One region of the Pseudodesulfovibrio piezophilus C1TLV30 genome, then DNA from elsewhere that is predicted to be linked to it. Evidence: predicted binding sites of a transcription regulator. Region 1 holds the regulator's gene; each other region holds the start of a gene.

Evidence for each region. The regulator sigma-54, encoded in region 1, starts transcription at its own class of promoters, with help from an activator protein. The targets are predictions, from matches to a motif close to CTGGCACGGNNNNTGCTT.
Region 2: a site for sigma-54 is predicted at 1,822-1,839, ahead of BN4_RS01180 (OmpA/MotB family protein). Genes of this name have one in related genera too.
Region 3: a site for sigma-54 is predicted at 1,610-1,627, ahead of BN4_RS07305 (Flp family type IVb pilin). Genes of this name have one in related genera too.

The regions. Positions count from the first base shown of each region.
Region 1 is NC_020409.1:574,884-578,165, forward strand. Features, by position in the region: gene BN4_RS02820 (PTS sugar transporter subunit IIA) at 1-105, opposite strand, end outside; gene hpf (ribosome hibernation-promoting factor, HPF/YfiA family) at 109-648, opposite strand; gene rpoN (RNA polymerase factor sigma-54) at 686-2,092, opposite strand; gene lptB (LPS export ABC transporter ATP-binding protein) at 2,335-3,060, opposite strand; gene BN4_RS02840 (LptA/OstA family protein) at 3,060-3,282, opposite strand, start outside.
Region 2 is NC_020409.1:225,201-228,482, forward strand. Features, by position in the region: gene pal (peptidoglycan-associated lipoprotein Pal) at 1-538, shown strand, start outside; gene BN4_RS01170 (phosphatidylglycerophosphatase A family protein) at 597-1,067, opposite strand; gene BN4_RS01175 (Maf family protein) at 1,064-1,687, opposite strand; gene BN4_RS01180 (OmpA/MotB family protein) at 1,870-2,592, shown strand; gene BN4_RS01185 (motility protein A) at 2,607-3,282, shown strand, end outside.
Region 3 is NC_020409.1:1,515,890-1,519,171, forward strand. Features, by position in the region: gene BN4_RS07300 (phosphatase PAP2 family protein) at 62-1,162, shown strand; gene BN4_RS07305 (Flp family type IVb pilin) at 1,710-1,886, shown strand; gene BN4_RS07310 (A24 family peptidase) at 2,001-2,582, shown strand; gene cpaB (Flp pilus assembly protein CpaB) at 2,598-3,282, shown strand, end outside.

The DNA.
Region 1 (3,282 bases):
TGCTTCGCCAATAGGGGCGAGAAGTTCTGTCAAAGCCTCAGATTTTGTATCAGAGGCGAGATTGAAAAGAACGAAATTCTTTTCTAAATAATCACCGAGTTTCATAATTTAATTACCAGGGTCGATTAATCCGTAATCGCCATTCTTTCGCTTATAAATTACATTAACATCCTCAGTTTCCGCATTCAGAAAAACGAGGAATTCATTATCAAACGTGTTTAATTGCTCCGCAGCCTCATCTATTGACATTGGCTTTGCTTCGTAACTATCAGTGCCAACAATTGTAGGTATATGTTCTCCTGTCACATCGTCATATGAAAAGAAGTTCATTTGAACCTTATTGCCACGAGCCTGCTTGCTTCTATTCTTGACCTTTTCACGCATTCTACGCAGTTGAGCCTCAAGCTTATCCAAAACCATGTCAATGGTAGAATACATATCTTCTGAATCTTCATATGCAGAGATATGAATGTTGTCAGCATTCAAAATAACATCAGCCTTGTGCCGAAACTTTTCTACTAAAAGATTGACTTGGAGATCTGCTTCGGAGTCGGGAACGAACTTACCTATCTTTTCAAATCTCTTTTGTGCATAACCCTTCAAATGGTCAGACGGCTCAAAATTCTTGAAAGTGAAGCTTATGTTCATACACTACCTCCTGTTCAAAAGGTGAAAGAAACTGAACTTAGAAATATTGTTTACGCTTTGAAGAAGATGCAATTCCCATTGCTGAACGGTACTTGGCAACAGTACGTCGAGCTATATTAACATCAAGCTCATCCTTAAGAATTTCACCAATTTTTTCATCACTTAACGGTCTTTTAGTATCTTCGTTCGCTATCATTTTTTTGATGAGTGCCTTAACACTTTCTGAACCGACTTGCGAACCATCATTCAAATCCAATGCGCTGTTGAAGAAAAATTTCAACTCAAAGATACCATGAGGAGTCGAAACATATTTACTTGTGGTAATCCGACTCACGGTGGATTCATGCATTTCGATATCTTCAGCAACTTCCTTAAGAATTAAAGGCCTGAGTTTTGTAACTCCTTCTTCAAAAAAACCTCTTTGAAATCGTACGATGCTGTCGACTACTTTATACAACGTTCTCTGCCTCTGGTACAGACTTTTCATCAACCACGCGGCAGAACGCATCTTTTCCTGAAAATAATCTTTTTCCTTATCCGCAACATCCCGCATAGTGTCCATGTAAAATGAATTCATCTGCAATCGAGGCATCCCATCCTCATTAAGGATAATCACAAATTCATCACCGTACTTGTATACAAAGACATCAGGACTTACATAGTGAGGTTCTGTACTGGAAAAATTGGTCCCAGGCATAGGATCCAACGTCTGCATTAAATCAAGATAACTCTTGAGGTCTTCCATGGAAATTTTAAATTTCCTAGCTAAGGGCTTATAACGGTTTTTTTCGAGATCTTCCAGATGGTCCTTAACCAAGGAGAACAGAATAGGATCATCAAGCCCTAAAACATCCATTTGCACGAGAAGACATTCTTGTGGCGTTCGAGCAGCCACACCAACAGGGTCCAACCGCTGGAGTCGCAAAATCACAGCTTCAATTTCTTCATCCGAAGCATCGACCATGCTCATAATTTCTTCATTAGTGGCCTGAAGATAGCCATTATGGTCAAGATTACCGATAATGATTTCACCGATAGCAATTTCTGATTCTGAGAAATTAGACAATCTCATTTGCCAGCTCATATGCCCATCCAGTGAGGGTTTTGAGGCAAGCCGAGCCTCAAAAGAAAGTCCTTCTTCAGGTACCTCGGAATCACGTGCCGACGCCTGCTTAGAAGTACTTGAGAATTCTCCCAAATAATTTTCCCAATCAGCTGTCCGCACAAGCTCTTCTTCTGCTTGAGATTCAGTTAACTCCTCTTTCTCTCGGATTTCTGTCTCAATTTCTGTTTCTTCCAGAAAAGGGTTTTCCAGAAGTTCCTGTTGAACAGTTTCCAAAAGCTCAAGGCGAGAAAGTTGCAACAGCTTTATGGCCTGCTGCAACTGGGGAGTCATGACCAGTTGCTGAGAAAGCTTGAGTTGTTGTCTGAGTTCAAGTCCCATATTATGAAGCCTTAAAGACTAAACAAGATCTATATTTCAAGTTATATTCTTCTACATTAATAGTTTTTTTACTACATCTCGCTGCTACTATGCCACAGCGAAAATCTGTAAGCAAGCCATTCCTTGAGTAATATATTGTAACTATTGGATTAATGAGAAAGAGAAAATGATATGAAAGAAGTGTACCAATGTTTACGGTATGTGTAAATCATCAATGAGTTGAAAGGCACAAAAAAAAGAAATCAAAGACGAAAATCCTCACCGAGATAGATTTGACGAGCTCGACTGTCTTGCACGATAATATCTGGAGTCCCTTCGAGAATAACAGTCCCCTCGTAGACAAGATATGCTCTATCACAAATATTCAATGTTTCTCTAACATTATGATCAGAAATAAGAATCCCTATCCCCATGCTTTTCAGAACGGAAATGATATCCTGAATATCAATAACAGCAATAGGGTCAACACCGGCAAAAGGCTCATCCAACAAAATAAATTTCGGATCCATTATGAGCGCTCTTGCAATTTCCAAGCGACGTCTTTCCCCTCCTGAAAGAAACATGGCTGCTTGATCCGCAAGTTTGCTGATAGTGAACATCTCCATCAACTCTTCAGCTCTTTTTTTCTGAGCCTTGGAACTCAAAGACGTCTGTTCAAGTATTATTTCGAGATTCTGACGAACTGATAGTTTTTTAAAAATAGAATTTTCCTGAGGAAGATAACTCACCCCAAGCCGAGCCCGCTCATGCAAAGGTTTATTCGTCAGAGCTTTCCCCGACAAAGAAACCTGCCCAGTATTTGGCTTAACAATCCCAACAAGCATATAAAAAGTAGTTGTTTTACCTGCACCATTTGGCCCAAGCAATCCAACGACTTCTTGTGGATTCAGTTCCAGATTTATGCCGTGTACAACTTCCTTTTGGCCGTACCTTTTGGACAGATTTGTTGCTATCAAACCATCAGACATTATTGCACCTTGACACTGTCAGGGGTCATAAAAACAGCCTGTACTCTCTTGCCATTTCCACCAACAACCTCACTTCGATTTTCCTTGGCGTAAAAATTAATGACGTCACCTGTTAAACTGTTAGGACCATCCTGTAATTGAGGATTATCTTCCATCCGAAGCACTTGACGACTGACAAAATAAATCAACTTGCCACATGATCCTCGTGAACGCCCTTTTTGG
Region 2 (3,282 bases), 350 kb from region 1:
CATACTGACCATTTTGGCTATGGCGCTTATGATGGCCGCCGGGTGTGCCAAAAAAACGACATCCAGTACACCTCCTGGCGCACAAGTCGAGGTGAAGGATGATACGCAATGGTCGCCGCCCCCAGCTCCAGTTGAGGAACCCAAAGTTGATGAAGCCACGCTTGCTGCTGAAGCAGAAGCTCGCGCCAAAGCGGAGGCGGTCGAGGAGTTGTCCAGCGTTGTCATTCATTTTGCCTTTGATTCCTACGAATTAAGTGAAGAAGCACGTTCTGTGTTGGCTCTTAAGGCAAATGTCATGCGTCGTTACAAGAATATTCGGGTTGTTATCGAAGGGCATTGTGATGAGCGTGGTACTGAAGAGTATAACCTTGCACTTGGTGAACGTCGAGCCCGCGCTGCTTATGAACACCTCGTTATTCTCGGTGTTGATCCCGAGCGTATGTCTCTAGTCAGTTTCGGTGAGGAACGGCCAGTCGATTCCGGTCATACTGAGACTTCCTGGGAAAAGAATCGCCGTGCCGAGTTTGTTGTTCAGTAGATTCTTTTATGTCTGAAGCTCTTGGGCCGCTTCTTTGTAGAAGCGGCCTTTTTTTATACTAAAAAAGAAGTGTGATCAAAGAAAGAAAGACCAATGCATAAAGGCCCGCAACTCCATCGTCAAGCATCACTCCCATTCCACCTGGAAAGGTATTTTCAGTCCATTTGACAGGCCATGGTTTGAATATGTCAAATCCCCGGAAGAGGCAGAAGGCAACCGCAAGCTGCCAGTTTGTCGTGCTGCAAAAAAGGATCGCGAGCCACTGCCCGAAAAGTTCATCGATAATGACACAGCCGGGGTCTTTTTCCGCATATACTTTTTCAGCACGAGAGCAGGCCCATATCCCGACACAAAGGATCACCAAAAGGATGAGCAGTCGTTGTGGAAAGGAAAAAGGAAGAAAAAGCCAGGGAGCGGTGAGAATAGCAGCAAGAGATCCCCATGTCCCAGGAGCTTTGGGGAAATGACCTACAGGACCAAGTGTTGCTAGAGAGGTCGCAAAGCGATCAAGTCTGGGGTGTTGAATCATTTTGAACTCCTAACCCTGATGATTTTTTTAGTAAGCAATGTGTCGAGTATGCTGGAGACAGGCAAGCCCACCACATTGGTATAAGAACCAGCTATGCTGGTGATGAGGAATGCTCCAATTCCCTGGATAGCATAGGCTCCCGCCTTGTCCAATGGTTCACCCGTTGTGATATACTTTTCCAACTCTGACTTTCTGGAAAACCGCATCGTGACATCCGTCGATATAGAATGGGTTGTTACATCGTTTGGCGCAAGAGCAAGGCAAAAAGCCGTGATGACCTGGTGAGTTTTTCCAGAAAGCGCCATGAGCATATGCAGGGCGTCTTCTTTATCCACAGGCTTTCCCATAATACGTTGGTTCAGGACAACTATGGTATCAGCTCCTATGACTGGGCTGTGTTTCTGTTGTTGTCTGGCAATATCCAATGTCTTCATGGTTGCCATGCGTTGGGCATACTGAGACGGAGCTTCTCCAGCGTCTGGTGCAGGCTCATCGAGTGTGGAAGGAATGATTTTAAAATTCAAACCAAGATTGGAAAGTAACTCTTTTCTGCGAGGTGAACCAGAGGCGAGTATGAGTGGGCCGTCATTTTCAAAAGGACCATATGGTGTTGTTATCATAATTTCTGTTCTTCACTCATAATGGAAGGCGCGTCAATCGAGTGTCCTGACGGCTTTTTGGCATGTCTTGAATCTTTTCTTTGTTTTCATGATCTAGTTGTTTTTTTAGCTTTATATATTGGGATTTTATGTCCTTGGCAGAATTCTTGCTGTATTCTCATCGTGAAAATACAGGAGTGCCCATGAACGAGAGAGAAAAGAACACGATAACAAGCTTTACTTCATTTGACCAAATGGAAGGGCATGCCTCGACTCCTGGCATGAATGATTGGGCTGTACCCTGGTCTGACCTCATGATGGTCATGTTTGTTTTATTTGTGGTGTTGTTTGTATACTCAGAGACACATCAGAATGTGAAAGTACTCTTTAGTCAACAGAGTGCTGATGAAGCTCAGGCAACCAGCACTCTGGATCCCCTGATCGGCCTTATTGGGCAGATATCCAGTCGAGCCGGGGGACAAGATAAGCAGGAGAGTGTCAATGTGACTGGCAGTGAGGTCCTTTATAGGTCCAGAATTGATGGTGTCACTGTTGTACGAGAAGGACGGGACCGGATCAAAGTGACCCTACGCGGTGAACTTTTCTTTGCTGCCGGAGAATCCACTCTCAAACCAGATGCAGACCAATATCTCCAGGAAGTGGCCCGAGTTGTTAAACTGAGTGTAGGGACAGTCCATGTCGTGGGATACGCGGCCGCCAATGAAGCCTCGGGAACAAGGAGCTTTATCTTATCCAGTCAACGCGCAACAGATGTCGCTGATTATCTCATGGGAAAATTTGCTATCGCTCCCAAACGAATCATTGTGAGTGGCAGGGGCACCTATAACCCCGAAGTGCCGGAAACATCCGAGGCCAATCATACTATGAATAGACGGGTTGAAATTATAATTACCAATGAAGTTTGAGTCGATTGGAGGAAATGATGAATAAGAAAAATCTGGCAGGCGTCATTGTCAGCCTTTTGATTTTCGTTGGAAGTTTTCTTTTGACCGGAACCGCTGCAGCGTATTGGAATGTTGCAGCTTTGCTGGTTGTTCTTTCAGGACTCGTTGCGGCAATGCTTCTCAGTTATCCAGTATCCCATGTCAAGAACGCATTTATGGTTGCGCGTAACACCTACTTGAATGGGAGTGTTACATCGGAAGAAATTGTCAATACTTTGCTTGATCTGTCCGTAAAAAGTAAAGTTGATGGTGTACTTTCGCTTGAGAGGAATGAAAATAGCGATATCAGCACCTTTCTTAAAAGTGGGCTGATGTTGCTCGTGGATAACTACAAGGAAGATGAAATTCGCGAAACATTGAATGTGGAAATGGCTTTTTTTAATCTTCGTCGCCAACAGAGTGAACGATTTTTTCTGACCATGGCACGAACAGCTCCTGCATTCGGTGTAGCGGGAAGTGTTATCGGGTTGATAGGTCTGCTTATGGGGATTAACGATACCGCAGTTATTCTTAAGAATATCCCGGTCGCATTTATTTCGACTCTCTACGGTTTGGTTCTGAGCCATTTGATATTTTCTCCCATCGCCGAAAATATCAATTATTCCACAAGAGCGGAACTCCTGAATCAAAAATTGGTTCTTGAAGGGGTCG
Region 3 (3,282 bases), 940 kb from region 1:
TCTTGACGCATGAGAAGTTCGTGCGCGCCCATGTTCCCTGAACCCATCTGGCAGGTTTCCCATGCTCCAAACCTTGCAGGCAACAACTCACCGATCGGCAGTCTCTACGCTGAAATTTGGTGGGCGCGCCTTCTCCATTCTTCTTGCAAACATTCATGCTCACATCATCCCCATAGCTGTTGTTAGCCTGTATACCCTGGCCCTCTTCATATATATAGAGATATTCCACCTGGAATCACTTGCCCATTTCGCCCTGTACAACGGGACAGCAGCTTTTCTGTTTGCCCTGACCCTAGGATTCTTTTTTATTATCTATTGTTTCAAAGCCGAAATCCATGACATGCCGGAGAAACTGTTTCCCCATGTCATGCGAAAATTAAAAGACGAATTCTTCACTCTTGATCGCCTCTTCGGAGCGACTCTGGCCATTGCTCTTTTCATTCTCATGCTCATAACCTTTGCCAACTTCAAACGAATGATTCCCGCCGTCATCCCCTTCCATCTTGATACGAATTTGAGCGAGTTGGACCGCTGGCTGCATCTCGGCACTGATCCATGGCAATGGTTGCAGCCTTTCATCGGCTTCCCGATCATGACCTTTGCCATCAACATCATGTACAATCTCTGGCTCTTTCTGATCATTGTGGTCTTCTACTGGCAGGCGTTTTCCGTCACGAACAAGGAGCTCAGAAAACAGTATCTGCTGGCGTTTTTCCTCTGCTGGATACTCATCGGAACCCTTGCTGCGACATTCCTCTCCTCTGCCGGACCATGCTATTACCACCGCTTCGGGGACGTCCCCAATGTCTATGCTCCCCTCATGACCTATCTACACCACGCCGATGCCATATACCCAATATGGGCGCTTGACATGCAGGACATCCTGCTGAAGAGCTACGACCTCAAATCAACCACCATGGCTTCCGGCATAACCGCCATGCCCAGCATGCATGTTTCCATTGCATGGCTCATGGTGCTGCTTGGATGGCGCATCAACCCATTCGCCGGATGGGTATTTTCCCTCTACTGCGGAGTTATTCTGATCGGTTCAGTCCATCTTGGTTGGCATTATGCAGTGGATGGGTATGTTTCCATCATGCTGACAACTCTCATCTGGCATCTCTCAGGCAAAGTTCTCACCAGAAAATCCCTGTCGTGGTAAAAAACTGACGAAGAAGAAAAGCACCTCTCATTGAGAAAGTCCCTCTTACCATCCAGATAAGGGGGACTTTCTGGACACGCTTCCCATCAAGTCTTCATCTCCCTTCGATTTCCCCCCTCTACCAACGTGGCGTCCCCTTGCTTGAGACTCGCAACCAATGCGCCTCAAGTACCGTTGCACCTCAAGTACCGTTGCACCTTCGAGAAGTCCTCCCCACACGTTTCCATTTAATATTTCATGAATCTATTTTTTATAGACTGCCTTAACCTTTTGTTTTTAAAAGATTTTTGCACTTTGATTTCTTCAAGAAGCTCTTTTAAAGAATACACAAATGATGGATTCCCCTTTTCAAAAAGACAATTGGAGACTCCATTCTCAATCCCAGTTTTTTAAAAAAAAATCAACAATACAAGTATATTATATTATAAATACCACAAACAGACACCTTTGGCACGGCCGTTGCTTAATTGGGTTCGTGGCTAGTGAAACATCACATAAACAAAATTTTCGGCTCATCCATGAGCCAAGTCAAACAAGGAGAAACACAATGTCTATCATCAAAAATCTGATCATGAACGAAGAAGGCGCAACTGCCCTGGAATACGGCCTTCTCGCTGCACTCATCGCCCTGGGCATCATCACCGCCGTGACCCAGCTTGGCGACGCTGTTACCAAGACTTTCAGCACCATCGCTACCGAGATGGAGACTGCAACGGCATCATAAGCCGGAGCATGGAGCATAATTTTACCGTTTAACGGAAGCAGCCAGAGCAGCCGGACCGGGGCTTGCGGGAAAGCAGCCCGCTCGTCCCGGTCCTGTCGTCCGAGGGGAAAACGGATGACGCACGGAACCTTGGCTCATATCGGGGGAACCATGGATATCATCATCAGCAGCGTCCTTGCAGCGGCACTTGCCATCGCCACTGTCACCGACCTGAAACGCCAGCGCATATACAACTGGCTCACTTTTCCTCTCATCACCACCGGATTGGGCGCACATACCATCCACGCAGGGTGGGACGGACTAATCCTCAGCAGTTCCGGCTTTGCACTGGGACTATTCGTCATGTTCATCCCGTTCCTCCTCGGCATGATGGGGGCAGGAGATGTTAAACTCATGGCCGGAATCGGCGCATGGCTCGGCGTCAACACCACCTTCACCGCATTTTTGTTAACCAGCATTATCGGCGGCATATATGCCCTGCTGGTCATGATACGGCACAGAGAGTACATGAAGGCCATTTTCATGAACATCTGGGGCACCTTTCTGCGAACCCTGTCCACCAGAACCTTCGACTATTCCCCCATTGAGGCGAAGAAGACTCTCCCCCGCCTGTGCTACGGCGTCGCCATTACCATAGGTACTCTGGGAGCCATGATTTTCAACTATACACAGACCGGCACAGTGCTGGCTCTGTAAGGCAGGGGAAACACCATGAGCAAATCAACACGAGCACTCCTCCAGATAGGTATAGCCCTGATGCTGGCCATTGCCGCTGGCGGCCTCATTTTCATGTGGTCGGTCAAACTGACCAAACAACCCGCCCCCAGAACGGAAGCTTCCACTGTGGGCGTGGTTGTGGCACGAGAGGACATCCATCGCGGGAGCAAGCTCGTCTCCGACATGCTCACGGTCAAACAGTTCACCCCAGACTCCAAACCGACCGGGTCCTTCGCTTCGATCAAGGAGATAGAAGGCCGTGTGCTGAATACGAATATTTCCGGCAATGAAGCGGTCACCAAGTCCAAATTGGCAGACCCCTCCATCATGGGAGGCGGTGTCTCCGCCCTCATTGAACCGGGGAAACGCGCCATGTCGGTCAAGGGAAACTCAGTCATGGGACTGGCCGGATTCGTCCGGCCTGGTGATCGTGTGGATGTGATTGTCACCCTGCCCGAAGGGTATGACGAGAAGCCTGTCACCAAGCTGGTTCTCGAACGAATCAAAATCATCGCCACTGGAACAGAACTTTCCCCGCCCAACGCCGAAGGCAAGACCGCATCCGTGGATGTCTATACCCTGGAACTTTCACCAGCGGAAAGTGAACGGTTGGCCCTGGCCGCGACCCAGGGGACCTTGAATTTCGCCCTGCGCAACGAACAGGATACCGCAAAGGTTC